DNA from 4 places in the Yersinia vastinensis genome. Region 1 is predicted to be linked to each of the others. Evidence: predicted binding sites of a transcription regulator. Region 1 holds the regulator's gene; each other region holds the start of a gene.

Region 1 (8,172 bases):
ACCAATAGCAAAAAGCCCCAACCCGGCGAGTAACACAGGTTTACGACCCAGTTTATCGGAAATTGGCCCCCAGATAAGTTGAGCGATGGCGAAACCGGCGAGAAAGATACTTAGGCTGGCACTAATGGAGCCGGCAGAGGTTTGCAGTTCTTGCTGCATAGCGCCAAAGGCAGGCAAATACATATCTGTAGCCAGATAGCCCAACATGCTCAAACCAGCCAGATAGAACATGAAACTTGATGACGTCTTCATTCTTTATTTCTCTTTATCATATTTTTTGCAGGTAATTTGCTGTTTTTAGAAATTTTATCATTAGGGATTTATTGCGGGGGCATTCTATACGGCGCGATATTCTGTTGTGAACCGGTAATATTTGCGACATGCTATCAAAAAAATTGATAGCAAACGATTGAGTGAAAAGAGGCAGAAAAAATGTGGTCGGAATATGCGTTGGATGTGGTTGATGCCGTAGCTCGTACGGGGAGCTTCAGTGCAGCCGCCCAAGAATTGCACCGTGTGCCGTCTGCGGTGAGTTATACCGTACGCCAACTGGAAGAGTGGTTGGCAGTTCCGTTGTTTGAACGGCGCCACAGAGACGTGGAGTTGACCCCTGCGGGGCTGGTTTTTATTAAAGAAGCTCGAGATGTTATCAAAAAAATGAATGACACACGCCGTCAGTGCCAGCAAGTGGCGAATGGCTGGCGTGGCCAACTCAATATTGTGGTGGATAAAATAGTCAAACCGCAGCGGAGCCGCCACTTAGTATTAGATTTTTATCGTCATTTCCCTGATGTTGAGTTGCGGGTACGCTATGAAGTGTTTAATGGCGTCTGGGATGCGCTGGTGGATGGGCAGGCTGATATGGCTATTGGTGCAACACGTGCAATCCCGGTGAGAGGGCGGTTTGTGTTTCGTGATATGGGATTCTTGTCATGGCTCTGTGTGGTCAGCATTGACCATCCTCTTGCTCGTTTGACAGGGTCACTGAGTGACGATCAATTACGGCCTTACCCCTCGTTGTGTTTAGAAGACACGGCGAGAAACCTGCCAAAACGGGACACCTGGACGTTGGATAATCAACAGCGATTGGTGGCACCGGATTGGATGACCGGAATTGATTGTTTGTGTGAAGGATTGTGCATTGGCATGGTGCCTGCTCATATGGTGTCGCCTTTGATTGCGCAAGGAAAGTTGACGGTATTAACGTTGGCGGAGCCACTTCCCGATAGCCCATGCTGTTTAACTTGGGAGCAGAATAACCATTCTCCCGCTTTGGCTTGGCTGCTAGATTATTTGGGTGACAGTGTCACGCTAAATGACGAGTGGCTAAGAGACGATAATGCGCAGTTTGGCGAGGGAGTTGAGCAGTAGTGGCCGGTGGCATTGAAAGCTACCGGCCAAAGAGGGTTAACGGCGGTAGTCGCGGTATGGACCGTCAGCCACAGAACGGCGTTCGACCAATTTTGGATGCACCTCAATGGTCTGCGGATCTTCGCGTTTGCTGACAATACGATCCAACAACATGGCAAAGGCAGTTTCACCTAATCGCTCTTTGGGTTGGTGAATCGTTGTGAGCGCTGGCGAGAAATAGCGGGCATTACGCACGTTATCATACCCGATCACCGAAATATCTTGCGGCACTCGCAAGCCCAGTTCATCAGCTGCGCATATTGCGCCCATGGCCATAATATCTCCACCACAGAATACGGCGGTAGGGCGATGTTTTTGCGTTAGAATCTGATGCATGGCTTTATAGCCCGATTCGGGTTCAAAATCGCCCTGGACCACCCACTCATCACGCAGCGTGATGTTGGCCTCCTCTAAAGCTTTCAGAAAACCTTGATGGCGGCCCCCGCCGGTATTTCGCGACAGTTGGCCGGGGATGGCTCCAATATCACGATGACCGCGCTCAATCAGATAACGGCCTGCTAAATAGCCGCCTTCAAATGCATTATCAATGATTGAATCGGTAAAATCACCGCGCGCAGTGCCCCAATCCATCACCACCATGGGGATATTGCGATAATCTTCCAGCATCCCTAATAGTTGTTCTGGATATTCAGAACACATTACTAATAGGCCATCGACACGTTTTTGCGCCAGCATGGCCAGATACGCTTTTTGCTTATCCAGATTATTATGAGAGTTACATAAAATCAGGGTATAGCCCTTGCTATAACAGCTATTTTCAACCGCTTCGATCACTTCAGCAAAATAGGGCGCTTCACTGGATGTTGCCAGCAAACCAATTGACTTTGTGTGATTGACTTTCAAACTGCGAGCCACAGCACTGGGCGAATAATGCAATTCTTTAATTGCCGCCCACACGGCAGCCTTGGTGTTTTCGGCGACGAAACGAGTTTTATTGATCACGTGCGAAACGGTGGTGGTGGACACACCCGCATGTTTGGCCACATCTTTAATCGTTGCCATAAAAAAATAACTCCTAAGCTTACCTGTTACAGCAGGTAAGTATTATGTTAATCGTTTGCCTGCATGACTCGAAAACCGCTCAGACAGAAACATGATAGTAGGCTGGATAGTTGAATCCGCTGATTGTCTGAGAGTATTTATTGGACGTTATTAGTCGGTATGCAGTTATGAACTGCGAATTTTGTCTGATCTGGAGGAAAAGGGGAAGAGCTAATCAATGTTATAAAGTGCGTAATGAGCACAAGATTTTTTTTCCTAACTGTGGGAAAATAATTTAACGCACTAATTATGTGCCTTTTCCCTACTAAAACTAACCGGCTGAGGAGTATTTATGGATACCAATCTGAAAATGTCGCTGATTACGACTGTTGGCGCGCTGGCGATGATTATTGTCTTTAGCTTCGTGGCGGTCATGAATTAATTAAACCGCTTGCCGGTGTGAAGTGCTAAGTAGGGCGGATAATTCCGCCCTTAATTATTTTTACAATATCAGGCTAAATTCTTCTCGACGAAGGACCAGTTAACCAGTGCCCAGAAGTTCTCCAGATATTTTGGTCGTGCGTTGCGATAATCGATGTAATAGGCGTGTTCCCACACATCAACAGTCAACAATGGTTTATCAGCAGTTGTCAGTGGCGTGGCAGCATTTGATGTGCTGACAATTGCCAGCTTACCATCTGCTTTTTTTACCAGCCATGTCCAGCCTGCGCCAAAATTTTTCACTGCCGCATCAGTAAACTGCGCCTTAAATTCAGCAAAAGAACCAAACGATTGATTAATGGCATCCGCCACTTTGCCGGTCGGTTCACCGCCACCATTAGGGGATAGGCAATGCCAGTAAAAGGTGTGGTTCCAGACTTGGGCCGCATTATTAAAGATACCGCCACTGGAAGTTTTCACGATCTCTTCCAACGTCTTACCAGCAAATTCAGTATCTTTAATCAGATTATTGAGGTTAACCACATAGGTGTTGTGGTGCTTACCGTAATGGTATTCCAGGGTTTCAGCCGAAATATGCGGTTCTAGCGCATTTTGTGCATAAGGTAATGCAGGTAATTCAAAAGACATAGCTCTCTCCTTTCGGGGTTGCTCAGGGTGTTTGCTCCTCAAATCCGATCATTAGCAGTAGCCATGATGTGGCGAAGAGCGGTAAAAACGTAATTGTTATACTTTTGTTGTGGGTATTAATCTTAACAACTTTCGGCAGGAATGACAGAAATAACCACACTCTTGAATGGGTGATTGCACGAAAGTTAAACACATTATGTAATGTGATTGATGAGGGCACAAAGATGTGGACACCCGATAGATTTACCGGGTGTCAGCGAAAAAGTTAGCGGATGGTTTTGGGGGTCACTACACGCCGCGCCCCTACATAATGATCTTGCCAGTAGTCGTTATTCATCATGCTGATACGGATTTCTTCACCTGTCCGTGGGGACTGAATGAACTTGCCATTACCTAAATAAACACCAACATGATCCGCTACACCGCGATTAGCAATATTGAAGAACACCAAATCGCCACTTTCTAATTCTGCGCGCTTAACCGGTGCAGCATCACGCAAGTGATACATTTCATTGGCAGTACGAGGCATTTTTATTCTGATGACATCTTTGTAGGCGTAATAAATTAGGCCACTGCAATCAAAACCCGTATTAGGGGAGGAGCCACCCCAGCGATAAGGTTTACCGACTTGTTTCATCAGTTTACTCATGGCGGTCTGCTTGGCGTGTTGGTAGCGCTTTTTATGTGCGGGGCTGAGTTTTATCTTATTATTTGCGGCTAATTCCGTACCTGCTTTACCTTGTGCTTTATTTCTATGTCGGCCATAGGCGACTTTTTCTGTTTTTTTGACCGCCACTTTTTTTATGGTTGCGGTTTTAATGTTTGTTTTTTTGCTTGCAGTGACTTTATTACCGGACGGTTTACTGACTTCTTGTGTTTTCTTCTTGGCAGTTTTGCCAGTGGAAGCCGCTATTTTCTTTTTATCATTATTGGTTGCTGTTTTATTCTCGCTATTTTTGTTGGCGGTAGTTTTATTGTTAGCAACTTTGGCTTTCTTTATGCTTTTATCTGCTTTACGTTTTTTACGATCATCAGGGCTGGCTTGACTCACTTGGCCCTTCTTTTGCTCAGCAGAGACGTGAGCCTGCGGCGACGCATGCGCCAGATTTAGAAATAGCTGGGTAAACAGCAGCACAAACAGCGTAAGTAATAAACGCATAATAACGCTACCAACCTTGGCCCTGAGATGAATATGAAGAGTCACAGTATTGCCGAAACTCCGGATATAAAAAAGCAGAGAGCTATGGGTTTTTAATCGATATTGTGAGAAAACGTTAATGGCATCGCAATTGTTGTTTTTTCACGCGTCAAATGGCCTTAAATCAACCATACGTCAACGAGTTAACTGCCACGTATTTCAGACATCCCATACAGAAGATAATAATGAAGTGATGGGATCAAAAATGTTATTATAAATGCACATATTTGTAGCTGACAATATAACCATTTAGATACAGAGTAAAGCCCCTGCAAAAGATGGCGTTTTATTCCTGTCGTGACAGTCGCTACAATGGGCTGTACGCAATAATTAAATTGAGTAATAAGTATTGTAGCCACAGGGCTTGAGGAAGCAAGAAATGACGACGATTGATAAAATTCAGCGCCAGATAGCGGAAAACCCAATCCTGCTTTATATGAAGGGTTCACCTAAGCTGCCAAACTGCGGTTTCTCTGCTCAGGCTGTGCAGGCGTTATCCGCGTGCGGCGAACGTTTTGCTTACGTTGATATTCTGCAAAACCCAGACATTCGCGCTGAACTGCCAAAATATGCCAATTGGCCAACATTCCCGCAACTGTGGGTTGATGGTGAATTGGTTGGCGGTTGCGATATTCTGATGGAAATGTATCAGCGCGGCGAACTGCAACAGTTACTGAAAGAAACTGCTGATAAATACCGTTCGGAAGAAGAAAAACCAACGGCAGAGTAATGTGTTACGGGTGAATGCAGCAATAAAAAAGGTGGCTTGTCGGCCACCTTTTTTTATCGAAAAATATCTACCTATCTGTAGAGTTACTCTGATTCGCCCGCAGGTACTGGCCAGCCACCCAGTTTTTTCCAACGATTGACCAACTCACAGAATAATTTTGCGGTTTGCATGGTGTCGTATAGGGCGGAGTGTGCCTGGCTGCTATCAAACGGGATGCCTGCAGTTAGACAGGCTTTTGCCAGCACGGTTTGCCCCAGCACAAGCCCACTCAGGGCTGCGGTGTCAAACGTGGCGAAAGGATGGAACGGATTGCGCTTCAGACTGGCGCGCTCGGCCGCTGCCATGACAAAGCTGTGATCAAAATGGGCGTTATGCGCGACAATAATTGCCCGATTACAGCCTTGGTCTTTCAAACCCTTACGTACCGCTTTGAAAATGGCATGCAAAGCATCATATTCACTGACTGCACCACGCAAAGGATTGGTGGGGTCTATTCCGTTAAATGCCAATGCTTCGGGCTGTAAATTAGCACCTTCAAACGGTTCTACGTGAAAATGCAATGTTTCATCAGGCAACAACCAGCCATCCTTGTTCATCTGCAAGGTGACGGCGGCAATTTCTAACAATGCGTCAGTTTTAGCATTAAAACCGGCAGTTTCCACATCAATTACTACTGGGTAATACCCACGAAAACGGCCACTCAGGGCGTTAAGGTCACTTTTATCTGCCATCAGTTTCTTATCTTCATCGAATTCAGCGCGCATTATGTCAAATTTTGGCGCGAGATGCAGGGGGATATCGCGATGAGAAAAAGGCACCTTACCGGTGCCTTTCAGTTAATCAGTTTCCGAGGCCGTGTCCGGCACTCTTATTCTCGATTAACTCGATTTTGTAGCCGTCGGGATCTTCAACAAATGCAATGACAGTATTACCGCCTTTGACGGGGCCTGCTTCGCGAGTCACTTTGCCACCCGCACGACGAATTTGATCGCAAGTAGCGGCAACATCGTCCACACCCAGCGCCAAGTGACCGAATGCTGTCCCCATCTCGTAGCTGTCTACACCCCAGTTATAAGTCAGTTCGATAACTGAACCTTCGCTCTCGTCGCTGTAACCGACGAATGCCAGCGAGTATTTATACTCAGTATTTTCGCTGGTACGTAATAAACGCATCCCTAATACTTTGGTGTAGAAATCAATAGAGCGTTGCAGGTCCCCGACACGGATCATGGTATGGAGTAAGCGCATTTACAAAGCCCCTTATAATCAATAAGTTAAATTCACAAGTAATGATAAATCAAAACTAATTTATTATCATATAGCAATATTGCCATACTCACTACCCTGACAATCTTTTACAGCTAAAAAACAAAACAGCCAGTGAGAGTGTTAATCTAACTGGCTGTTAGTTATCAGTTTAAATCAGTTAACGATTACAGTGTTGGGTAGTCGGTGTAGCCCTTAGCACCACCACCGTAGAAAGTCTCACCATCAGGCTCGTTCAGTGGTGCATTTTGTTGTAGGCGAGCCACTAAATCAGGGTTGGCAATATAGCTACGACCAAAAGCAACAGCATCAATAAAGCCTTTCTCTATCAGATTTTCGGCTTTTTCTGCTGTATATGCGCCAGCACCGACAATCACACCATTGAAACGGGCACGCACGGCATCGCGGAATGCATCTGAGTAAGGCTTACCACCGGCCCAATCTGGCTCGGAAATGTGTAGATAAGCAATGTGACGTTTATTGAGTTCGTCAATCAGATATAGTGCTGCCTCTTCTTGATCCTCACCGTTATCCAGACCATTGAACGGGCCGAGTGGTGAGATTCGAATACCAATATGTTCCGCTCCCCATTCAGCGGCAGTGGCATCAACCACTTCCAGAGTCAGACGGGTACGGTTTTCAATGCTGCCACCGTATTGGTCGGTACGCTGGTTTGAGGCTGGCGACATAAATTGATGCAGTAAGTAGCCATGAGCGGCATGCAGTTCTACATAGTCAAATCCTGCCTCACGAGCATTGGCAGTTGCCTGACGGAAATCATTGATGATGCCAGGAATTTCTTCGGTTTCCAGTGCGCGTGGAGTCGAGCAGGGAACACGTACCCAAGCACCGTTTTCATCACGTACGGTGGTACGGGTATCGGCGGCAATAGCCGAGGGGGCGATGGGGGCTTGTTGGCCCGGTTGCAGGCTGTTATGTGAAATACGACCCACATGCCATAACTGTACGGCAATGTGTCCACCTTCTTCATGCACTGCTTGAGTGATTTCTTTCCACGCGTTTAACTGCTCTTGCGTGTGTAACCCCGGAGCACCGGCATAGCCTTTCGCTTGGAAAGAAACCTGAGTGGCTTCAGTAATAATCAAACCAGCGCTGGCCCGTTGACGATAGTATTCAGCCATCAAAGGGGTTGGGATATCACCCGGCTCGATACTGCGTAAGCGAGTCAGTGGTGCCATAAATACGCGATTTGGCAAAGTGAGCGCGCCAACTTTCAAAGGGGAGAACAGTTTAGCAGTTGTCATGGTGCGTCCTATATTAATAGACCAGTCAACTAGTGACTGGGTAAATCCTGAATATAAAATAAATACATTTCAAGATCATTGGGTTATTAGCTTATTAAGCAGGTTGCAAAATCAGTTCGATACTTTCCAGCGCACAAGTCAGCGGAGCAACCGATCGTTTCACTTTGGCGCGTAGCGAAGCACCAAGCCATAAGGCATAGAGTGTTTCCGCT
Region 2 (8,172 bases), 410 kb from region 1:
AGCGCGAAGTCCAGATCGATATCGGTAATGGTGTAATCCGGCGATTTATAATCGTGACGGTATTTAGCTTGCGGCTGTTGTGTCATAAAAACCCTTTTGACGTCATCAGTGAATATGGTTATCCAGTCTGCCGTTATGATTGTTTAGGCTCAGAAGCGCGGAATGACAGAGAATATCGCTCAGTAAAAAGCCATGCAGTTAGCGGCTTTGCCCCAGACTCAGATAGTTTTTCAATGTATCACAACTGTGAAAAAAACCTAGTTGATAACCCATGCGGATCAAGCTAATAACCCTATCTTTTTTAAGACAATATATTTCTTTGCTTCATCTAACTGCCTAAAAAATTAGCTTTTATCGCACTGCTCATTTAAGAAAAGAGTCACTTGGCGGATAATGGCACGTTTAATCCTAGACCTCTGATTAGCATTTATGGTGTGATGAGGCTTCAATAACAGGATAATACCGGTATACTCCTGCGACTTTTAGATTATGCCGACTGTGGAAAATGCTCCTACGAGGATGCTGTATAGCGCCATGACCCAAGACGCCTCACCGATTTTGACTTCATTGCTTGATACAGATGCTTATAAGCTTCATATGCAACAAGCAGTGTTCCATCGTTATCGCCATATTACCGTTGCCGCGGAATTTCGCTGCCGTGGTGATGAGTTGCTGGGCGAATATGCCGACGAGATACGCCATCAAATAACGCTGATGAGCCAATTGGCGCTGTCTGATGACGAGTTTACCTATCTCTCGGGCTTACCTTTCTTCCAAGATGACTACCTGAGCTGGTTACGGGATTTCCGTTTTAACCCTGAGCAAGTCACCGTATCGGATAAAGAGGGAAAATTAGATATTCGTATTACCGGGCTATGGTGTGAAACGATTCTATGGGAAGTACCATTACTGGCGGTTATCAGCGAAATAGTACATCGCCGTCGCTCTGTGCATGTCACGCCAGCCCAGGCTGTCGAGCAATTACGCCACAAATTGCAGCAATTTAAAGCACTCAGTGCCGATATCGACATTACTCATTTTAAGTTGATGGATTTTGGTACTCGCCGTCGTTTCTCTCGCGAGATACAAAATGCGATTGTCAGCAGCTTGAAAGATGAGTTCCCCTATCTGGTCGGAACCAGTAATTATGATTTAGCACGCGAGTTGGCTTTAGCGCCGGTTGGCACTCAGGCCCATGAATGGTTTCAGGCTCACCAACAGATAAGCCCGGTTCTGGCTAACAGCCAGCGCGTCGCGCTACAAGTTTGGTTAGATGAGTATCCCAGTCAACTTGGGGTCGCATTAACCGACTGCATAACCATGGATGCATTTCTGCGCGATTTTGGTGAAGAGTTCGCTAATCGTTATCAGGGTTTGCGACACGATTCAGGTGATCCTGTTGAGTGGGGTGAAAAAGCCATTGCTCATTATGAAAAACTGGGCATTGACCCTATGAGCAAAACATTGGTGTTCTCGGATAATTTGGACTTGGAAAAGGCACTATCGCTGTATCGCCATTTCTACCAGCGGATTAAATTAGTCTTTGGGATTGGCACGCGGCTCACCTGTGATATCCCAGGAGTGAAACCACTTAATATTGTGATTAAGTTGGTTGAGTGCAACGATAAGCCAGTCGCTAAACTTTCTGACAGCCCAGGTAAAACTATTTGTCAGGATCCCGCTTTTGTAGCTGAATTGCGTGAAGCCTTTGCCCTGCCCTTGGTTAAAAAAGCCAGCTAATATACTGCCAATACGTTGAGGGATAGTCGGGTTAATATTATCCGACTATCCCAAATACAGACACTTTCCACCCGCAACTTTCCCTTCGATTAAACTTCACTTCGATTTATGCCGTCTTTATTTAAGCTAACGACAGAAATGTTGCACTGATCTGGTGATTTCTACTTGTGTCCTGCCCTGCCACAAGTAACATAGCAATATCCCCATTTTGTTGGGTTATTCACTATTTTTATACCCAAAGTCATTGGCGCAACAGGTAGGCTGCTAACCCTCCCTGTCGCTTCAAGTGCAAAGGGCTAACTATTAAAGAGAGAAATCTATGAGCGTAGTGCCTGTAGTCGACGTACTGCAAGGCCGTGCTGCGGTTGACAGTGAAGTCACCGTACGCGGTTGGGTGCGTACCCGGAGAGATTCTAAAGCGGGTATCTCCTTCGTTGCCGTTTATGACGGTTCCTGCTTTGACCCGTTACAGGCCGTCGTGAATAATACTTTGCCGAATTATCAGGATGAAGTGCTGCACCTGACTACCGGCTGTTCCGTTGAAGTGACCGGAACCGTGGTTGCATCACCGGGTGAAGGCCAAAGTTTTGAGATTCAGGCAACGGCTATCAAAGTGGTCGGTTGGGTGGATGATCCCGATACCTACCCTATGGCCGCTAAACGTCACAGCATCGAATATTTACGTGAAGTTGCACATTTGCGCCCACGTACCAACCTGATCGGTGCCGTTGCACGTGTTCGCCATACTTTGGCGCAAGCCATCCATCGTTTCTTCGATGAGAATGGTTATTTCTGGGTTTCTACCCCATTGATCACCGCTTCAGACACTGAAGGGGCTGGTGAAATGTTCCGTGTATCTACATTGGATCTGGAAAACTTGCCACGCACAGAGTCGGGTGCAGTTGATTTCAGCGAGGATTTCTTCGGTAAAGAAGCCTTCCTGACTGTATCTGGCCAGTTGAACGGCGAAACCTACGCCAGCGCGTTATCAAAAGTTTACACTTTTGGCCCAACTTTCCGTGCGGAAAACTCCAACACCAGTCGTCATTTGGCTGAATTCTGGATGGTCGAACCTGAAGTTGCTTTCGCTTCATTAGATGACGTTGCCGGTTTGGCCGAGAAAATGCTGAAGTACGTTTTCCAGGCTGTGCTAAACGAACGTGCCGATGATATGAAATTCTTTGCCGAGCGCGTCGATAAAGATGCTGTCGATCGCTTGCAGCGCTTTGTCACCTCTGACTTTGCTCAAGTTGACTATACCGACGCCATTGAAATCTTGCTGGCATCCGGCCAGAAATTTGAGAACGACGTGTCTTGGGGCATTGATTTGTCCTCTGAACATGAGCGCTATTTGGCTGAGAAACACTTTAAAGCACCGGTGGTGGTTAAAAACTACCCGAAAGACATTAAAGCTTTCTATATGCGTATGAATGAAGATGGTAAAACCGTGGCAGCAATGGATGTTCTTGCTCCAGGTATTGGTGAAATCATCGGTGGTTCACAGCGTGAAGAACGTTTAGATGTGTTGGATGCCCGTCTGGCGGAAATGGGCCTCAATAAAGAAGATTATTGGTGGTATCGTGATCTGCGTCGCTACGGCACTGTGCCACATTCAGGTTTTGGCCTTGGATTTGAGCGCTTGATCTCATATGTAACAGGAGTTCAAAACGTTCGGGATGTCATTCCATTCCCACGCACACCAAGAAATGCCAGTTTCTAAGTTTGTCATTTAGAAAATAATTGTCTTTTTGTATAAAAAAAAGCCAGCCCTGCTGGCTTTTTTCATTTTTCAAAGTTCGATCCAAGTCACAAAGTTCCCTGATATTTACATTTTGTAACACATAGTATCCCAATGAAACATATTCTGGTAATTGGTAGCATTTTCGGTGTGGATTATAGGGCCTGTGAATGGAACACTGCGTTCAGACACAGACGACACCAAACTCTCAACAATAGTTCCAAAAAAATTATTGGCGGCAGTGGCAGGTGTCCGAATAACACCAATGAGGGTAATAATAATGATGAAGCGCAATATTCTTGCAGTAGTAATCCCAGCATTGTTAGTGGCTGGCGCGGCTAATGCAGCAGAAATCTACAACAAAGACGGCAACAAACTTGACCTGTACGGTAAAGTTGACGCGCGTCACCAGTTCTCTGATAACGCTAAACAAGACGGCGACGAATCTTATGTTCGTTTCGGCTTCAAAGGTGAAACCCAAATTACTGACCAACTGACCGGTTACGGCCAGTGGGAATACAACATTCAGGCTAACAACGCTGAATCTCAAGGCGCTGATGGCAACAAAACTCGTCTGGGCTTCGCTGGTCTGAAATTTGCTGAGTTCGGTTCATTCGACTACGGCCGTAACTACGGCGTTATCTATGATGTCAACGCATGGACTGACATGCTGCCAGTGTTCGGTGGTGATTCAATCTCCAACTCTGACAACTACATGACTGGTCGTTCTACTGGTCTGGCGACTTACCGTAACACCAACTTCTTCGGTCTGGTTGACGGCCTGAACTTTGCCCTGCAATACCAAGGCAAAAACGAAAATGGCCGTGATGGTCTGTTGACTACTCAGAACGGCGATGGCTTCGGTCTGTCTTCTACTTATGACATCGGTTACGGCGTAAGCTTCGGTGCTGGTTACTCTACAGCTAACCGTACCACTGCTCAGAAAAATGCTCACCTGAGTAATCTGTATGTTGCTGAAGGTGATAAAGCTCAAGCATGGAACGTTGGTGCTAAATACGACGCTAACAACGTATACTTGGCAGCAATGTATGCAGAAACTCAGAACTTGACTCCGTTCGGTAACGACGCTATCGCGAACAAAACTCGTGATATTGAAATCACTGCACAGTACCAGTTCGACTTCGGTCTGCGTCCATCTCTGGGCTACGTTCAGTCCAAAGGTAAGGATCTGAACAACAACACAGATACTAACCATGACCTGTTGAAATATGTTTCTGTTGGTACTTACTACTACTTCAACAAAAACATGTCTACCTATGTTGATTACAAAATCAACTTGCTGGACGAAGACAAGTTTACCGTTGCTAACGGTCTGAACACTGATGACGTTGTTGGTGTTGGCTTGGTTTACCAGTTCTAAGTCAGACTTAATCATGCAGTTTACCTGCTGAAGTAAGTTAAAAAAGACAGAGCCTCGGCTCTGTCTTTTTGTTTTATCCCATCGCCAATATAGGGATATTCCGCTGTAGATTGGCCTATTGTGCCGATTTTTCACCCTGAATCCTCCTGCCTCACAACATTCATTTCTTTTTCTCGCAAACGGTTGGCAAAGACCGCAACTGGCGCTACCCTGAGGGTTCTGTTTGCTTAACGCTAAGCCATGGAAGCCTCTGACATGTTTGAAAAAATCACTGCTGCACCTGCGGACCCAATTCTGGGCCTGACCGATATTTTCCGCGCGGATGACCGCCCTAATAAAATCAACCTGGGGATCGGTGTCTACAAAGACGAAACCGGGAAGACGCCGGTGCTGACCAGCGTAAAAAAAGCTGAGCAGTATTTGCTGGAAAATGAAGTTACTAAAAACTATCTGGGTATTGATGGCCTGCCCGTTTTCGCTAGCTGCACTCAGGAACTGTTATTCGGTGCTAATAGCGCCATCATTACTGATAAACGTGCGCGTACGGCTCAAACCCCGGGTGGGACTGGCGGATTACGTATCGCTGCTGACTTTATTGCCCACCAAACCAGCGCCAAACGTGTCTGGGTCAGCAATCCAAGCTGGCCAAACCATAAAAACATCTTCGCTGCAGCCGGATTAGAAGTGGTTGAATATGCCTATTATGACGCAGCAAACCATGCACTGGACTTCGATGGCTTATTAAATAGCCTGTCAGAAGCGCAAGCAGGCGACGTAGTGTTGTTCCATGGCTGCTGCCATAACCCAACAGGGATAGACCCGACAGAGGCCCAGTGGAGCCAATTGGCTGAACTGTCTGTGGCGAAAGGTTGGTTGCCACTGTTTGACTTTGCCTATCAAGGTTTTGCCAAAGGTTTAGAAGAAGATGCTCAGGGCCTACGTATTTTTGCCGCCAAGCATCAAGAACTGATCGTGTGCAGTTCTTATTCTAAAAACTTCGGCCTGTACAATGAGCGTGTTGGGGCATGTACCGTCGTTGCCGCGAACAGCGAAGTGGCAGATATTGCTTTTAGTCAGGTTAAAGCCGTTATCCGTGCTAACTATTCCAACCCACCAGCCCATGGTGCTTCTGTGGTTGCGACTATACTCAGCACCCCTGCGCTACGCGCAATTTGGGAACAAGAACTGACTGATATGCGCCAGCGTATTCACCGCATGCGTCAGTTGTTTGTTAATACCTTGCAGGAAAAAGGCGCTCAGCAAGATTTTAGCTTTATCATTAACCAGAACGGCATGTTCTCGTTCAGCGGTCTAACCAAAGAACAAGTTCTGCGTCTGCGCAATGAGTTTGCTGTTTACGCCGTAAACTCTGGCCGTGTTAACGTTGCCGGCATGACACCAGACAATATGGCTCCACTGTGTGAAGCTATCGTTGCTGTGCTCTAATAAAACTCCGTGACTGATTGTAAAAAGGGTGCCTTAGGCACCCTTTGTTTTATATATCAGTACAAAAAATCTTAATGGAACATATATTTGGCAAATTCTGCCATTGGCATTGGTCGTCCGTACATATAACCTTGTAGATAATCCACCTTATGGGCTTGCAAGTAACGCATTTGGGTATCGTTTTCCACTCCTTCGGCAATGGTTTGCAACCCCAGCCGAGTAGCTAGATCGATAACATTTCCCACAATGTGGCTCGACAGAGCATCTGAACCAATCATCCCAACAAAACTTTGGTCAATTTTTATAAAATCGACTTTAAATTTTTGCAAATAAGTCAGACTCGAATGCCCAGTACCAAAATCATCAATGGCAATAAAAACCCCTAAAGCATGCAATTCTGCAAATAATCTGTCAGTGGTTTCATCTGCAATAATCAATTTACGCTCAGTTAATTCCAGCGTGATATTAATCTTATTGCCACCAAAAGCCTGAATAAAGTTTCGACAATCATCTACCAAACTTAAATCGCGGCAATGACTAGCACTAATATTAAAGCCAAAGTGGAAACCTTCAGGTAATTGATTCACATAAGGTGCAAATTTTGCACTCACTTGCTGCATAATTGAGCGAGTCATCGGCACAATGAGTCCATTGTCTTCAGCCATCGGAATAAACTTATTCGGCTGAATAAGCCCCTGACGTGGGTGTTGCCAACGCATTAATACTTCACAGCCCACCCAGCATTGGTCTTTGCCGGAAACAATCGGCTGCATATAGGGAATAAATTCGTTATTTTCTAATGCGTGCCTTAATACCAATGTAGGTGATGCAGCTCTACCGGATAACCAAAAAGTAAGCACCGCGGAACCAACGCTCACTAGCACAAAGAAAATTAAACTGCCTCGTGCATATTGCCAAGCATAATTTAAATATTGTTGATGTGAGAGTGTCGTACTTAATGAGTAGGCATATTTTTCTGAAGCCAGATATAGAGGCTCGCCTCCATTTGTCGGGTTACTTGAATGGACCACCCCAGCAGAATCCATCCATTTATTGCCGACTTTCAGTCGCAACTCAATATCGTTACTTAAGAGATTCAAAATACTTCGCAAGTAATAACCATCAACTGCAACCAAAATGCTGTAATCACCCCGCTCTTGTCGGTAAACCATCAAAGCGCGATCAGGGGTAACATCATTACCCGACATTAATTCTAATTGCCCATCAATAAACACATCTAAATGAAAAGATGTCGCGAGCGGGCCATATATAGATGAACAATAAATCGTAGTGCCTTTCGCTAAAGAAACAGAACGAACATCCGGAATCATTACGACTTGATCGCGTAAATTCTGCACAACTTGTAAGCAGGGTTTCCCTAATCCAGTTTCGACCTGAATAGCGGCATGCTGTAAGTTATTAAATATCTGATCAAAGCGCGCTCTACCCTGCAATAACTTGGCCTCAGCATCCTGATGCATATTGGCTTTTGTCTGCCCGTAAATCACGACAGCGCCTAACAGTAGAAATAGTAATAAAACCATGCAAGAAAAGCCGAGCCGGGACAGTAACTTATTAGGTCTGAAACGACGAAATGGCATAGTAGGTTCCATTGAAAGCACTCGTAATACGACGAACTCAAAGCGGCAACAACTAACGATGCCGAGTTAATATCAGTTATTTCTTTTATGTTGTTGTGTTACGCCTTGCTGTGGATAGGCATCATATTGACCTAATGGTAATCGCCATTATGTTCGTAGCGCCAACGAATAGCTGATCATTGGTTCACAAAATACTGTAATCGCTAACATTAAATATAACGCAAAAAAGGCACCTGACGGTGCCCTTCTACTATTCAATAACGTTG
Region 3 (8,172 bases), 1.1 Mb from region 1:
ATGAGTGACTGGACCCTCTGTTGGCGAAGTGCTGCTTGAGATATTTCCAGCGCTTTTTCTAACGAGAAGACGGTAATAACATCGGGCTGCTGGCGGACTATTTCATCTATCATGCCAGAAGGCGGTTGTACCAAATGGCCGATGTGGGCAATCGGTAACCCATGGCGATAAAGCTGCCGCGCCTCTTTAAAATCGACAGCGACAATGCCTTGATAACCTGTGCCTTGGTAATGGCAAGCCAACAGGCGACGGCATAATTCAGGATTACGCCCGAACTGTTTACTCATCAGATACAGTTTTATCTGATAGTGGTTTGCTGTTTCCAGCAATAAACGAGCATTAGCTTCAGTTTGTTCAACATCTATTACGTAGCTATCAGGATAGATTTTCCCTTGAAGCCAGAAAGAGATAGCCGCATTAATCAATTTAGTATTTTGTTTTAATAGTGTTTTTAAAAACATTTTATGTCCTGATTAGCTACGGCATAATTATTTTTATTAAATTATCATTATTTTGAATATTTATTATAAAGAGACCCTGATGTTGTATTTTCTATCACTATGCCCGATATATTTTATTTAACGCAACGTGGGCATATCACTGGAAAGGTATAGACCGTAAAGGTTCGCGAGTAAATATCCAATTTCATTTTCTGCTGGTTTTAGTGAAAAATAAGCCAATAGATCCTGATTTATCTCACGGATGTAGTGAATATCTTCGCTTTGAATAATTTCCGCTAGTATCGCTGGATCCAGTGCATGAATCTCTTCACCACGGCGGGTACGCATTAATGCACTCGCCAGATGGGTCATGGCCATGACGCCTTGGGAACTATGAACAGGTAACTGCCAAAAATGTTCTAACCGATTGATAACTTTGTCTAACCCTTGGCCGATATCAGGGTCAATAACCCCTGATTGGCACAAAATATTCAGTCGTGCATCAATACACATCTCCAAAGAGTGACCCCCAGAAAATAATTTGGCTTGCCGCCAGATGGCTATGATTAATAACGAGGTTCTCTCTCGCCATTCTGTACTGCTCGCTGGTGGTTCAGCAGTAACGTTTCATTAATGCCTTTTTCCAGTAGCAATTTAATTGGGTGATTATCAGGCCGGATGAGGATCACCGCCTGCGAAGCTTGAATATAGCGTTCATCGCCTTGTAGCTTGATGGCTTGCAAATGTTCATGAGGAATGTCGTCTGCCAGATTCCAAATGGCAGCATCAATATCGCCACGATTAATGTGTGCAATGCAGTCACTATAGGGTAATTCGACTATCTCGATAGGTTGCCCGGAAAATTTAATTTCAGTCAACAGACATTGGTCTGGTGAACGTGGATCCAATCCTACCCGGCGGATATTATGTTGTTCACCGCGGCGACAAATAAGTTGGTGACCGTCAACATAAGACCCACGGCCTAGATTCAGTGCGACGGTGACTTTCCCTTGATCTAGATAACTTTTTGCTGCCAGATGTGAGACGACCGCCATATCGTAAATACCGTCAATCAGGCATTCGATACGCACTTGCGCGCCACGCATATGAGCAAAATAAAGAGGAAGTAGAGTGAATTGTTCCCTTAAACCACTCGCCAGACCTTCATAAAGTTTGGTATAGGGCAGGGGCATAGCACAAACCATATTGCCCAAATCAGCCTGTTGCAGTAACAACGGCATATTCAGGTCAATAAGCAAAGTTCCATTCCGGCCCCGACGTTCAACAATAATCGCGCCATCCGCTTCCAGCACTTTTAATGCATGCTGAACGACACCAACAGAAATGCCGAAATCATCAGATAATTCATCGATAGTTTTAAGCCGATTGCCCGCGCACTCACCAATTAAATAGCGCGCCATGGACACCAATGCTAACCCTTCTTTTTTAATGAATTTCTTACTCATGGTAGGTCAATTCAGCCTTAATTCGCCCGACACTAAATGATGCCTCTGGGCAATAAACAATCAGGGGATAATTTTAGCCGTACGATTAATTTTCAGTTATATGAATATTTAGACATTCGTCTGAATATCTCATCGTGGCAATATTAAAGCAGGATATATGAGATCTAAATCACGTTCTACCACATTTAAAAACAATAAGCAGACGGATTTTTTATAGCAGAGATGAAAAGGGAGCCTTATATGCTCCCTTTGACAAAGTAAATAAATTCAATACTTAAATAACTTTATGTGGGCCAAAGCACTCGTAATGAATTCGCTCAGCAGCCACACCTTGTGCCAATAACTGGCGAGCAGCAAATTGCATAAAGCCCAATGGACCACAAAGGTAATAATGTCTGTTGGGATCTGCTGCCAACCACTGATGTGAGCTCAGATCCATCAACCCTTTGCTGTGATAGCTTTCACCCTGAATATCTTGCGCTTCAGGTTCGCGATACCACACATGGCGGCTAAGGTTCGGCATGTTTTCTGCAATAGTGGAAACTTCATCGGCAAATGCATGAACTCGCCCATTTTCAGCCGCATGCAACCAATGTACTGGCGCAGAATGCTGTTGATTATGCAGTGTATTTAGCATCGCTAACATTGGTGTCTGGCCCACACCTGCGGAAATCAAGGCCACCGGCGTAGCTGATGAAATATCTAAGAAGAAGTCGCCACGCGGAGGAGCAACACGGACGGTGTCACCTTCATCCAACTTTTGGTGCAGATAGTTAGAAACCGTTCCCTGTTCCTCACGTTTCACTGCAATGCGGTATGTTTTCCCGTTTGGCGCGGCAGTCAGAGAATATTGGCGGATTTCCTGATATTCAAGTTGCTCATCTTCAATATAGATACCCAAATATTGGCCGGGTTTGAAATCCAGAACTCGTCCACCGTCTTCGGGCGCTAATACAAAACTGCAAATAATCTCACTTTGCATCTCTTTTTGGATGATGCGGAAACGACGTAAGGTGCGCCAACCCCCGGTACTGGTTTCGCCCTGCTCGTAAATCTGGCTTTCCCGTGTAATAAAAACATCCGCCAGTACACCATAGGCTTTAGCCCAAGCATCTAAAACTTCTTGGCCTGGGGAGAACATTTCATCCAGCGTGCTTATTAAATGGTGACCAACGATAGAGTAATGCTCCGGTTGAATATTCAGGCTGGTATGTTTTTGGGCGATTCGTTCAACGGCGGGGAGTAAGGCGGCCAGATTCTCAAGATTTGCCGCATAGGCGCAAATGGCATTAAACAGGGCTTCGCGCTGATCGCCATTGAACTGGTTGCTCATATTGAAAATATGCTTCAGTTCAGGGTTGTGCTCGAACATACGATCATAGAAATGTGCTGTCAGTTTCGGCCCAGTGGCGGCAAGCAGTGGGATGGTAGATTGAACAGTCGCGATGGTTTGTTGGTCCAGCATGTGGCGCTCCTTAACTATTTTCTCCCCTTCATCATCGGCAACGACAACGTTAATGACTGGGGGTTATAAGATACAAATCAATACATGTATTTTGAATGCATCTTATAGAGCGCAGCCTAACTTGTAAATGCACATTGCGCTTATAGGGGATTACATCGTCGTATCAATTCACAGAATATGAAAAAATCACATAATGAATATGAGGATATTTCCGTTGCTTTGGATGAACTCTGAACAGGTCAAAGCCTTACGCAGCCTAGAGCCAATCGTTTGCGTAAAAACCTCTGTCAAGACCTATCTTAACGGGGGGGAAACAGTTTACACTGTGTGGCAGAACCCAAATGTTAGCTAAGTCAGGAGAGCCGGATGTTAAAGCGTGAAATGAACATTGCCGATTATGATGCAGATCTATGGCGTGCAATGGAGCAAGAAGTGGTGCGCCAGGAAGAGCACATCGAACTGATTGCCTCTGAGAACTATACCAGCCCGCGTGTTATGCAGGCGCAAGGTTCTCAGTTAACAAACAAATATGCTGAAGGCTATCCGGGCAAGCGTTATTACGGTGGCTGTGAGTATGTCGACATCGTTGAGCAGCTGGCAATTGACCGTGCTAAAGAGTTGTTTGGCGCTGATTATGCGAACGTTCAGCCACACTCCGGTTCTCAGGCGAACGTAGCCGTTTACTCTGCTTTGCTGCAACCCGGTGATACCGTTCTGGGTATGAACTTGGCGCACGGCGGTCACTTGACCCACGGCTCTCCGGTTAACTTCTCCGGTAAACTGTACAATATCGTGCCTTACGGCATCGATGAGTCTGGCAAGATTGACTATGAAGACATGGCGCGTCAGGCCGAAATTCATAAACCAAAAATGATCATCGGCGGCTTCTCTGCTTATTCCGGTATCGTTGATTGGGCAAAAATGCGCGAAATTGCTGATAGCATCGGCGCATGGTTCTTTGTGGACATGGCTCACGTAGCCGGTCTGGTGGCTGCTGGTGTTTACCCTAACCCAGTTCCACATGCACACATCGTGACGACGACCACGCATAAAACATTGGCTGGCCCACGTGGCGGCTTGATTTTGGCGAAAGGCGGTGACGAAGAGCTGTATAAGAAACTGAACTCCTCTGTGTTCCCTGCGAACCAAGGTGGCCCATTGATGCATGTTATTGCTGGTAAAGCAGTCGCATTGAAAGAAGCAATGGAACCTGAGTTCAAAGTTTATCAGCAGCAAGTGGCGAAGAACGCAAAAGCCATGGTGGCGGTATTCTTGGAACGCGGCTACAAAGTCGTTTCCGGCGGGACGGATAACCATCTGTTCTTGCTTGATTTGGTTGATAAAAATATCACGGGTAAAGATGCCGATGCAGCCTTAGGTCGCGCCAACATTACCGTGAATAAAAACAGCGTACCTAACGACCCGAAAAGTCCGTTTGTGACTTCTGGCGTACGTATTGGTAGCCCGGCCATCACCCGCCGTGGTTTCAAAGAAGAAGAATCTCGCGAGCTGGCTGGCTGGATGTGTGATGTGCTGGATAACATCAACGACGAAGCAACTATCGAGCGTATCAAACAGAAAGTTCTGGCTATTTGCGCTCGCTTCCCGGTCTACGCTTAATATTGTTAGAATGATTTGTTCCTAAAAAAGCCCGCAGATGCGGGTTTTTTTATGCCTACCTGACGGATGAATGGTGTTGGTTTATCATGCAAAGATGGCTGCATAACTTGTCAGTATTGTGCTATTTACCCGCTTTAAATGTGAACTTCGTACCAAACTCGATGTTTACATGATTACAACGTTGCTAGCAGGCGAGGCCTCTGTCACAGTAACTGGCTGACCTCGGAGGGATTCATGGTATTGCAATCAACACGCTGGCTGTCGCTCAGCTATTTCACCTATTTCTTTTCTTATGGCATTTTCCTGCCTTTTTGGGGCATCTGGTTGCAAGGGGAAGGGATACCACCTGAAACTATTGGTATTTTGCTGGGCGCCGGATTAATTTCCCGTTTTCTCGGCAGCCTAATTATTGCTCCGAGTGTTAAAGACCCCTCCTATTTGGTGACGGCCATCCGTATCTTGGCCTTGCTGACATTGGCTTTTGCTGTTGGTTTTTGGTTTGGCAATGGCTGGGCCTGGTTGATGGTGATTATTGCTGGCTTTAACCTGTTTTTTGGCCCATTAGTGCCATTGACTGATGCGCTGGCAGCCACTTGGCAAAAACAGATAACCATGGATTACGGTAAAGTCCGGTTGTGGGGGTCACTTGCTTTCGTGATTGGCTCTGCGCTGACGGGGAAACTGGTCTCTGTTTGGGGCCATCCGGCCATTCTTTACAGCTTACTTTTCGGTGTGTCCGCTATGTTGTTGGGAGCATTGCTGAAGCCAAGCGTGATGCCACAGGGGGAAATTAAGCACCGTGATGTTGCAGCGACTCGCTGGAAAGAATTGCTGTCTGAGCCGCAAGTCTGGCGTTTTTTACTCTGCGTCACTTTATTGCAGGGCGCACATGCGGGTTATTACAGTTTTAGCTCTATTTACTGGAAAGACGCGGGCTACTCCGCCGCCACCATCGGTTATTTATGGTCGTTAGGCGTTGTGGCCGAGATTTTGGTCTTTGCCTTCAGTAATGTTCTTTTCCGCCGCTGGACTGCCCGCAGCCTGTTACTGCTTTCCGCCATCAGTGGCATTATTCGTTGGAGCCTGATGGCCTCAACAACTGAGTTGCCATGGCTTATTTTGATTCAAATCCTGCATTGTGGTTCGTTCACCGTTTGCCATTTGGCCGCAATGCGCTTTATTGCTGCCCGACGAGGGCCGGATGTTATCCGCTTGCAGTCGGTTTACTCTGCTCTGGCGATGGGGGGAGGGATTGCGGTGATGACGGTTATTTCAGGTTTCCTGTTTGAGCATTATCAGGGCGGAGTATTCTGGGTCATGGCATTGATTGTTATCCCCGCGCTGTTTATCCGACCGCGAGTCGTTGCGACACCCGAGGATCTCGCCAGCTAGGGTAACGCCAATAAATGGCGTAATTGTTCATGTTGTTGTGTTGTCAGCGGTAATAATACCTGAATCAGCGGAGGGGTTGATTCAGGTTGCTGCACGGCGTATGGAGTTAGTACCACGGCAGTCCCTGCAGGGGCGCCGGATTGCAAATACGTCTCATAGGGCAAGTATTTAATGTGCAACGGCAAGAGTGTCAACTCACGAATCTGTTGCTCGACTTGCTCTTCCAATGCCGGGTTATTCCGCGTCAGCAATAAAATCTGCTTTTCCTGTAATGCATTCTCCTGCATTAACCAGGCACCAAAACTGATTGCAATCAGGCCAACTTCATCAACCGAGAATTGAATCTGGTATTCCTGCTCAAAATCTGCCAAAGCTTGTTGGGTGGTGCGCAGTAGCCGAGGGTATTTACGGATGACTTCTTCCAGTAATGAATTATCAATGCCGATATTGAAATAACAGCGTTCAATTGCGGGAGCCAGATGAGCAAAAAGCTGGTTCATCAACATATCATTACGGCCTAAAGTCATACCGGAAAGCTGTTGAAAACGCGTGACTAACTGGTCGATAGCCTTGATCAATCGCGAATCTTCCGCTGATTGAGTACTGTGATAACTGTGTGCCTTAATCATTGTTAGCATCAGAATGAGTACATCCCGCTCAATGGTATCGAGGGGGTTACCTAACAACGGATTAAATGAATGAAATAAATTGTCTGCTGCAGTTAATGCTGGCTTGCGGGTTAGCCACTGGCGCTGAGGGGGCGTCAGTTCAGGGAGAACTTGCTGGCGGTTTTCCCAAGCGCAATAGGCCAAATACAGTTGCAAAAACTGACGATCTTTCTCATTGAGTTGGCGATTAAGAAAAGGTTCACATTGGCTGATAATATGGGGCAAATCCTCAGATATCAGAGGGTTACTCCATGATAAAGCATCATATAAACTGGGGGCAAAATAGTGCTCAACAAACTGAGGACAATAGCGTAGCCCACGGCGCAGCCAATGGATAAAGCAGAGCCTTTTGTCGAGCCGGCTACCCTGAATCAAACAGTGGTTATCGCTATTGAGCTGCAAATGGTAGAAACGCTGGATTTCATTGGCAACCTCGGCTATATCTTGCCGGGTAGTTGGCAGTTCGACGCCATTAAATTGGCTGATCGTGTCCAGTTTTACTGTGCATGCAGGCATAAATAGCATCAGTAACATATGACAACGGCGTTGTTGACCGGATAGTGGTTGATCAAGTAACTGGGGCACAGTAGACGTGTCCAAGCGCATATAACCTTCTGTGATGGATTCTGTTGTTATTCATCATTATTAAGCATAGCAAAAGAGATTCTATTCGGTTTACTGAAGTCAGAGGCTTTTACATCGACTTACAACTTACATCACAGTTATCGCGGAATTTCCAAGGATTGATTCACGTATGTTATGTTATAACACGTCATCTGTCATTAAACGGCTGATAGCCATGCTGTTCGCTGGCGGTGCTTTGATTTATAGCCAGTTAGTAGAGGCTCATCCGCATAGCTTTATCGATATGGATGCGACTTTCATCAGTGAAAAAGAGACGCTGGTGGGAATAAAAATGGTATGGACGATGGATGAAATGACGTCTGCAGATCTGCTGTATGACGCAGAAAATGCCAAAAGTGATTCTGAAATCTGGAAAAAACTGGCGGCCGAAGTTATGGCCAACGTGCTTGGACAACATTATTTCACCGATATTTACCGGGATGGTCATCCGGTGAAATATAAAAATTTGCCGACAGAATATCATCTGTCCCGTAAGG
Region 4 (8,172 bases), 2.3 Mb from region 1:
ATTCAAATAAGAACACCGCCCTATATTGAATATGTATTAATGTATAAAAAGTTAATTGTTATTGTTTTTATTTTGTTTATTTAATGTTAAAGATAAATGCAATAATTATCTTATTTAAATAACAGCAAAAATAATAAATAATGGATGAATATTACTTTTCGTTAATTTTAGAGAAAGGAGTCCTAAGATAAAGGCGAGTATATAGCCTTAGCACAGAGGCTAATATAAGACAGAGAGCAGAGTTGATGTAGGATGATTCCCACATATTTTATGGGTGTTGATGAAGTGAGTTGTGTGAAATTCTTGTGTTAAATTTGTTATTACTAATAAGTTGATTATATTGCTTATTGATTTTTTTAATGTCAGTTAGGATATATTTTAGAACTTAATTGTATGAAAGTTAATATGAATTTATAGTTTCAATAAAACACTATTTTGCTCTTTTTTTAGGCTACGGGTTAGTGTCTTATCTACCCCTATGGTCTATATTCAATATAACTATCTATAAGGTTGTTGATATTATGGTTATATTTCATCCAATTAGGCACTATTTACATGCTCGGCCACGGTTATTGTTTTCAGCCGCTGCTGGGATTGCCACTTATTTTTTGCTTCCATTGCATGAAACTGCATTATTGCGGTTAATGGTTAGTTGGAATGTTTCTGCTTGGCTCTATTTGCTCTTTTTATGGCTGCAACTCTTACGTACTGATCCGAAAAAAATCGGTAAAATAGCCAAAGTGCAAGATGAGAGTGCCAGCATGGTTTTGACGATTGTCAGCATGGCGTGTTTGGCCAGCATTCTGGTTATATTGTTTGAGTTGAGTACTGCAAATCAGTTGACGGGTTCGGCGAAAGCCGTCCATCTGATACTGACCGGCATGACTTTATTAGTGTCGTGGCTATTATTACCCACGGCGTTTACCATGCATTACGCCCATCTGTTTTATATGCGTCGTGATGACGATGAAACCACGTTGCCGTTACTCTTCCCTAAAGAGATAACCACGCCTTCCTATTGGGATTTTCTTTATTTCTCATTCACTATCGGCGTGGCTTCACAAACTGCCGATGTGGCAACTGGCACATCAGATATCCGCCGCGTAGTGCTATTGCAGTCAGTATTATCTTTTGTTTTCAATATGACGATATTGGGGCTGTCAATTAACGTTGGGGCGGGCCTACTTAACTAAATATGCTATCGCTTCCAGCGGCGCATCAAGCGGCTTTTTAAACCGGTATCAAAGCGCCAGATATGATCGAAAATACGCATGATACCGGGCTTGCCATAGGCTGACATCGCCACGGCATGAAATCTGTGTTGGTGAGCTTGCTGCTGGATTTTAATCTTTCTGATCAAATCTTCGGGTAAGCGCTGGGCAATAAAGTCTGAGATGATCACCGCGTCAGCATCGTACCATTCCCGATCTTCCATTTTGCTCAGCGTGCTGGCTAAACAGGCTGCCAGATCCGTGCCACCACGAAAATGCTGGCTGAGAAAGCGTATTGCTTGTTCAATACCATTGGCTGCGGATAGTTCGTAGTGAATTATTTCTGTCGCAAAGAGCATGATGTAACAGCGGCGGTTATCCGCCAATGCAATACGAAGTAGTGCTAAACAAAAAGCTTTGGCACATTGTTCATTAAACCCGCCCATCGAACCCGAGGTATCAACACAAACAATAAAGGGGCCACGAGGATGCTCATCATGACTTTTAAGGCTGACGGGCCGTTGTAACGTTTTCTCTTGCCAGTCATCACCTTGTAAGCGATAAGTGAGCAAGCGCCGCTCCAGTAGGCGGCGGTAAAATTCGAACTCCAGTTCACTCATCCCCAGCATGACTAACTCAGTCGGGAGTAACCGCAAAATATCATTGCTTTGATGAATGCCACTGACTTCTTCTGGTACCGCATCTGGTTGGCGCACCATCACTGTGTAAGGCTCAAAACGCGCATCGGGTGTGGGCTGTGCTTTGGCTGAACGGCTACGACCGAGTTGTTCAGCGAGTTGCTGCAATTCCGGCTGTTGCTGTAGAAAATCGCCATATTGCAGTAATAATTGATAATCACCGCGCTGTAGATGCCCTTGACTCATATCCCAAAGCCGCCCAGCGGCACCCTCATTGGTCGCCAAAATTGGTTCCAATGCACCACTGAGTGCCAATCTTTGCTGTAACTCTGCTAAAAGTTGCTCTCGCTCTTGTTCGAGTAGTTGGTGATGAATAGTGATGGTTTGTAACGTCAAGCTGACTCGCCAGCGTTGCAAAAAGAGGGTTTGCAGGCTGTCGCCGGTTTGTGGATTCCTTTCTAAATCTGCGGTTTGTAATAATGTTGTTGCTTGTGCAGCAAAAGGGGAATGCCATTGCTGTAGTTGTGCGACTATCTCAGGGAGGTGCGCATAAAATTGTGGGCTATGTTCGAGTAGGCTTTGTTGATATAGGTAAAACTCATCAGCCAGCCCCGCAGGAACCTTAGCTTCATGGATGCGCTGTTGTAAATTTTGCTTCCAGCCGGGGATATCCTTCATTAAGGCCCGTTTAATACGCGGGAATTTTTCAAAGAACAGCGCCAATTGAGGGGATGCCAGTAATCCCACGACCATTTCTTCAATAAGCTCACTTTCACTTATCGATAGCAGCAAATCCAATGTTGCCAGACTGAGCATTGATCAGTGACCGCGCAGTGTTTGTTGTTGCTGTTTCAATTGTTCCGCCACTTGCAACAAGCTGGCTTCTATTTTTGCCAACCAAGAGGACGGTGTGAATAAGCAAGGCTGATGTTGACTGAATAATCGCCGTTGTTCAGCCTGGCTATTTTCCAATTCAGTCAGTTCCACCAGCAATTCAGGTGGCACACTGGTAGTGGCTGCTCCGGGTTGTGAGAGTATTGATGACTGGCGACTCACATCCAGCACAATGATATGCATTTGTTCATCAATTTCTGCATCAATGGATTGGGCATAACCCACACCATTTAATTTTGCACGTAATACCCCACCTTTATTCAGCCATTGCGCCAAGGCCTCTTTCTCAATTTGCAGATGATTAACTTGAATATCATGCAAACTAAGCGGTTTTTGCAGTAATAGGGTCAGCGTGCTGTCGGTTAAGTGCTCTGGCAGGGCATATTGCGGTTTACGGCTGAACATGCCGCTTTGTTTGGTGACGGTCAGTGCTTGATGGTCACTTTGCTGTTGTTGGTGCTGCAACCATTGACTATGAATATGTTGCAGCTTCATTGACAGGCTTTGCTGCTGGTATCCCTGCTCAGTTAAGAGTTGCTCCAATTGGTGCTGTAGCAGCTTTAGTGTACTCAGGTCATGCCATAGGCAATCTTTTAGCAAAATTAAATCGATAGGAGCAATTTCGCTCCGGCCGCTGAAAAAGGCACTGGCTTGCAATAAGCGTAGTGCTTTTTTCCAACGCCGATCAGAGACATACGGCGCTTGTTCTTGTGCACTGAGCCGTTGACGTAACTGAAAGATAAGCTCAAAACAGTGATCCGGTAGTGTGATTTTATCAATCAAGGGTTGCCACTGGTAAAACTCTTCATCGCTAATACTGAGATTTTCCGCTACAGGGTTATGATTTTCATCTTGCCGACTGAGCAATAATGAGCGGAAATTTTGTTTTTCTTGCACGCGATCTAACCAAAGGCGAATCAGCATTCGGTCGTAAAGTGCTTCGAGGCTGCTGTCGGCATCGGGTAGCTCGTTCGAAGCGGTCACTAGCAAGCGCATTGGAATACTGTCCTCCCGATCACCATTACGAAAACGCCGCTCATTAATGGCGGTAAGTAATGTATTCAGGATAGCGGGGCCTGCTTTCCAGATCTCATCAAGAAAGACGATTTCAGCTTCGGGCAGGTAACCTCCGGTCATACGCTGATAGCGCCCTTCTTCTTTCAATGCTTGAATAGAGAGCGGACCAAACACCTCTTCAGGTGTAGAAAAGCGGGTCATCAGATATTCAAATGCGCGAGCATTACGGAAAGCAAATTTCAGACGACGGGCAATCAGGCTTTTAGCAATTCCCGGAGGGCCAAGTAGGAATACACTCTCACCACTGAGGGCGGCCAGCAAACACAAACGGATAGCTTCCTGTCTTTCATACAAACCACTTTCAAGCGCACTGCTCAAACGGGAGATTCTTTCAGCTAATTGTGATGATTGCGCCATAATTGCTCTATATGCTCTGTTAGTTGATTGATTTTTACCTGATAACGGGAAATAAATCCTCTTTTTCTTTGTGGTATTACGCGATCATCGTAATAGGATAGTTTGTTGATTAGTCATATTTTTATACATATTAGCCTCTTTAGCTGATTGATTTAAGAGTAGGCAATCCATTGAAATCGTGCATACTGTGCGCCTTTTGGTGGGCACGCAAAGAATACAGGAGCCGCTAAAGTGGTTCTTAAATACACGCATCAGTTAATGGATGTTCTAGCAAAAAGAAATCAATTATGAGCACAGAACATAAACAGTCTTTATCGGCGGTAACTCTGGCTGCAATAGGGGTGGTTTACGGTGACATTGGTACTAGCCCGCTCTATACCTTGAGAGAGTGCTTTTCTGGTCATTATGGTTTTGATGTTCGCCCAGATGTGGTGTTTGGGTTTTTATCGCTGATTTTCTGGATGTTAATTCTGATTGTCTCAGTTAAATATCTGACCTATGTCATGCGCGCAGATAACGCCGGTGAAGGTGGGATTTTAACGTTGATGTCTTTGGCTGGGCGTAATACGTCTTCCAGAGCCACTTCAATTTTGGTGATACTCGGCTTAATTGGCGGCAGCTTTTTTTATGGTGAAGTGGTTATCACGCCCGCAATATCGGTTATGTCGGCCATTGAAGGGTTGGAAATTGCCGCGCCCGCGCTTGATCCCTACATTGTCCCCTGCTCTATTGCGGTATTGACTCTGCTGTTTGTTATTCAAAAACACGGCACGGGTAGTGTTGGTAAGTTATTTGCACCTGTTATGTTGGTGTGGTTCCTGACTTTGGCACTCCTTGGTCTGCGTAGCATTATCGCAAACCCAGATGTTTTGGCTGCATTGAATCCTAAGTGGGCAATAAGCTTCTTTACCGAATACAAATCTGTTTCATTCTTTGCCCTTGGCGCTGTGGTTCTGGCTATTACAGGGGTGGAGGCGCTATATGCCGATATGGGGCACTTTGGTAAATTTCCTATTCGGTTGGCATGGTTTACGGTGGTTTTACCGTCATTAGTGCTGAATTATTTTGGTCAGGGCGCGTTATTACTGAAAAACCCAGAAGCCATCAAAAACCCCTTCTTCCTATTAGCCCCAGACTGGGCACTGATCCCATTATTAATACTGGCAACGCTGGCGACCGTTATTGCCTCGCAGGCTGTTATCTCCGGTGTATTCTCACTGACTCGGCAGGCGGTTCGTTTAGGTTATTTACCGCCGATGCGGATTATTCATACGTCAGAAATGGAATCAGGTCAGATATATATACCGGTAATTAACTGGACACTGTATTTGGCCGTCGTGTTGGTGATTGTCGGCTTTGAGCGTTCCAGTAATTTAGCCGCGGCTTACGGGATTGCAGTGACCGGCACCATGGTGATAACCAGTATTCTGTTCTGTACTGTGGCGTTGAAAAACTGGCATTGGAATCGTGCTTTTGTTGGCTGTCTGCTGGTGGTTTTGCTGATTATCGATGTGCCTATGTTCTCCGCTAACGCCCTGAAATTATTCTCTGGTGGCTGGTTACCGTTATCACTGGGTCTCGTGATGTTTATCATCATGACCACTTGGAAAAGCGAGCGTTTCAGTCTGCTGCGTCGTATGCATGAACACGGGAATTCACTGGAAGCGATGATTGCCTCATTGGAAAAATCGCCACCAGTGCGCGTAACAGGGACGGCGGTCTATATGTCGCGAGCGATGAATGTCATTCCGTTTGCGTTACTGCATAACCTTAAACACAACAAAGTGTTGCATGAGCGGGTGGTGTTGCTGACATTGCGAACTGAAGATGCGCCTTATGTTCATAATGTGAACCGGGTAACTATCGAGCAGCTTTCACCAACATTCTGGCGTGTTGTCGCCAGTTATGGTTGGCGGGAAACACCAAACGTGGAAGAGATTTTCCATCGCTGTGGTTTGGAAGGTTTGCCGTGCCAGATGATGGAAACCTCATTCTTTATGTCTCACGAGTCACTTATTCTGACCAAGCGTCCATGGTATCTGTTCTTGCGAGGCAAGTTATTTGTTGCTCTTAGCCGCAATGCGCTACGCGCAGCCGATCAGTTTGAGATCCCCCCCAACCGGGTCATAGAACTCGGGACGCAAGTCGAGATTTAGCGATGAAGGCCGTTATGATTAACGGCCTTTTTTACGTTGATTATCTCTCTATCAGAAAATATTCAATATTCTGATTATTTGTCATCCGCTTTGTATCGGTTCAGCGAAACGTTTCGATGACGATCACAATTTCACCAAATTGGGTTTGCCTTCTGCTGTCATTTTCCTAAACTCAGTATCAGCGAAACGTTTCGCTGTTGGAGTAAAAAATGAAAAAAGGCGCATTACTGAATTCTGATATTTCCGCTGTTATCTCTCGTCTGGGTCATACCGATCAGATTGTGATAGGTGATGCGGGGCTGCCGATACCGGCAACCACCACACGTATCGATTTGGCACTGACACGAGGCGTCCCTGGTTTCCTCCAGGTTCTTGAGGTGGTAACGCAAGAAATGCAGGTTGAGAGTGCCTACCTTGCACAGGAGATAGTTAAAAATAATCCCCAACTCCATGAAGCGTTACTCGCCCAACTAACACAACTTGAGCAACACCAGGGAAACCAAATTGTTTTGCACTATATCAGCCATGAGGCTTTTAAAGAGCAGACCAAACAAAGCCGAGCCGTGATTCGTAGCGGGGAATGTTCCCCCTTTGCTAACATCATTCTCAGCTCCGGCGTAACTTTCTGAGGCATTTATGCAACCTTTGCTGCAACTGAAAGGGATTGATAAAGCCTTTCCCGGCGTCAAAGCACTCTCCGGTGCCGCGCTTAGTGTCTATCCTGGCCGAGTGATGGCACTGGTAGGCGAAAATGGGGCCGGAAAATCGACCATGATGAAAGTACTGACTGGCATCTACAGTAAGGATGCCGGCAGTCAGCATTTCTTGGGTAAAGAAGTGGTGTTTAATGGCCCGAAAGACTCGCAGGAAGCGGGGATTGGCATTATTCATCAGGAACTTAACCTGATCCCACAGTTAACCATCGCAGAAAACATCTTTTTAGGGCGTGAGTTTGTTAATCGTTTTGGCGGCATTGATTGGAAAAAGATGTATGCCGAAGCCGATTTACTGCTAGCGCGCCTCAATATCAGTTACAGCAGCCATCGGCTGGTGGGTGAGCTTTCCATCGGTGATCAGCAAATGGTGGAAATCGCCAAAGTGCTGAGTTTCGAATCCAAAGTTATCATTATGGATGAGCCAACGGATGCGCTGACCGATACCGAAACCGCCTCACTATTTAACGTAATTAACGAGTTGAAAGCGGAAGGCCGCGGTATTGTTTATATCTCCCACCGACTAAAAGAAATCTTTGAGATTTGCGACGATGTCACGGTATTTCGTGATGGGCAGTTTATTGCCGAGAAACCGGTAAGCAGCCTGACGGAAAACTCCCTGATTGAGATGATGGTGGGGCGCAAGCTAGAAGAACAATACCCGCGCTTGAATTTACCGCGTGGCGAAAAGCGCTTGCAGGTCAAACAGCTATGCGGCCCCGGTGTGAAAAACGTCAATTTCACCCTCTACAGTGGCGAGATCTTGGGGGTTGCTGGCTTGATGGGCGCAGGCCGTACTGAACTGATGAAAATCATCTATGGTGCACTGCCGCGTAAATCTGGTTTTGTCATCCTTGATGGGCGTGAAGTTGTCACCCATTCCCCACAAGATGGCTTGGCAAACGGTATTGTCTATATTTCCGAAGACCGCAAACGTGATGGTTTAATACTCGGCATGTCGGTTAAAGAGAATATGTCTTTGACGGCGTTGCGTTATTTCAGCCGCAGCGGTGGTTCACTCAAACATGCGGATGAGCAACAAGCGGTGGCGGACTTCATTCGCTTATTTAATATTAAAACGCCTTCCATGGAACAGCCTATTGGTCTGTTGTCCGGTGGTAATCAG

What was found. The regulator PurR, encoded in region 1, represses purine synthesis genes. The targets are predictions, from matches to a motif close to CANGCAAACGTTTGCNTG.
Positions count from the first base shown of each region.
Region 2: a site for PurR is predicted at 5,032-5,049, ahead of ACIOG0_RS08525 (amino acid aminotransferase). Genes of this name have one in related genera too.
Region 3: a site for PurR is predicted at 3,631-3,648, ahead of glyA (serine hydroxymethyltransferase). Genes of this name have one in related genera too.
Region 4: a site for PurR is predicted at 6,513-6,530, ahead of rbsD (D-ribose pyranase). Genes of this name have one in related genera too.

Region 1 covers NZ_CP173260.1:2,256,280-2,264,451, forward strand. Annotated here, with positions in the region: gene punC (purine nucleoside transporter PunC) at 1-252, opposite strand, end outside; gene punR (DNA-binding transcriptional activator PunR) at 433-1,371, shown strand; gene purR (HTH-type transcriptional repressor PurR) at 1,408-2,433, opposite strand; gene ACIOG0_RS10605 (YnhF family membrane protein) at 2,765-2,854, shown strand; gene sodB (superoxide dismutase [Fe]) at 2,923-3,501, opposite strand; gene ACIOG0_RS10615 (C40 family peptidase) at 3,767-4,660, opposite strand; gene ACIOG0_RS10620 (Grx4 family monothiol glutaredoxin) at 5,079-5,429, shown strand; gene rnt (ribonuclease T) at 5,513-6,193, opposite strand; gene gloA (lactoylglutathione lyase) at 6,270-6,677, opposite strand; gene ACIOG0_RS10635 (alkene reductase) at 6,863-7,960, opposite strand; gene ACIOG0_RS10640 (TetR/AcrR family transcriptional regulator) at 8,055-8,172, opposite strand, start outside.
Region 2 covers NZ_CP173260.1:1,842,440-1,850,611, reverse strand. Annotated here, with positions in the region: gene pepN (aminopeptidase N) at 1-86, opposite strand, end outside; gene pncB (nicotinate phosphoribosyltransferase) at 535-1,740, shown strand; gene asnS (asparagine--tRNA ligase) at 2,060-3,460, shown strand; gene ompF (porin OmpF) at 3,762-4,859, shown strand; gene ACIOG0_RS08525 (amino acid aminotransferase) at 5,115-6,305, shown strand; gene ACIOG0_RS08520 (cyclic diguanylate phosphodiesterase) at 6,377-7,906, opposite strand.
Region 3 covers NZ_CP173260.1:1,178,783-1,186,954, forward strand. Annotated here, with positions in the region: gene ACIOG0_RS05420 (YhfX family PLP-dependent enzyme) at 1-461, opposite strand, end outside; gene ACIOG0_RS05425 (PRD domain-containing protein) at 579-959, opposite strand; gene yhfZ (GntR family transcriptional regulator YhfZ) at 1,007-1,906, opposite strand; gene hmpA (NO-inducible flavohemoprotein) at 2,181-3,371, opposite strand; gene glyA (serine hydroxymethyltransferase) at 3,738-4,991, shown strand; gene ACIOG0_RS05445 (3-phenylpropionate MFS transporter) at 5,226-6,383, shown strand; gene csiE (stationary phase inducible protein CsiE) at 6,380-7,657, opposite strand; gene ACIOG0_RS05455 (DUF1007 family protein) at 7,806-8,172, shown strand, end outside.
Region 4 covers NZ_CP173260.1:4,697,847-4,706,018, reverse strand. Annotated here, with positions in the region: gene ACIOG0_RS21765 (DUF1345 domain-containing protein) at 522-1,193, shown strand; gene viaA (ATPase RavA stimulator ViaA) at 1,199-2,665, opposite strand; gene ravA (ATPase RavA) at 2,669-4,177, opposite strand; gene kup (low affinity potassium transporter Kup) at 4,465-6,333, shown strand; gene rbsD (D-ribose pyranase) at 6,543-6,962, shown strand; gene rbsA (ribose ABC transporter ATP-binding protein RbsA) at 6,970-8,172, shown strand, end outside.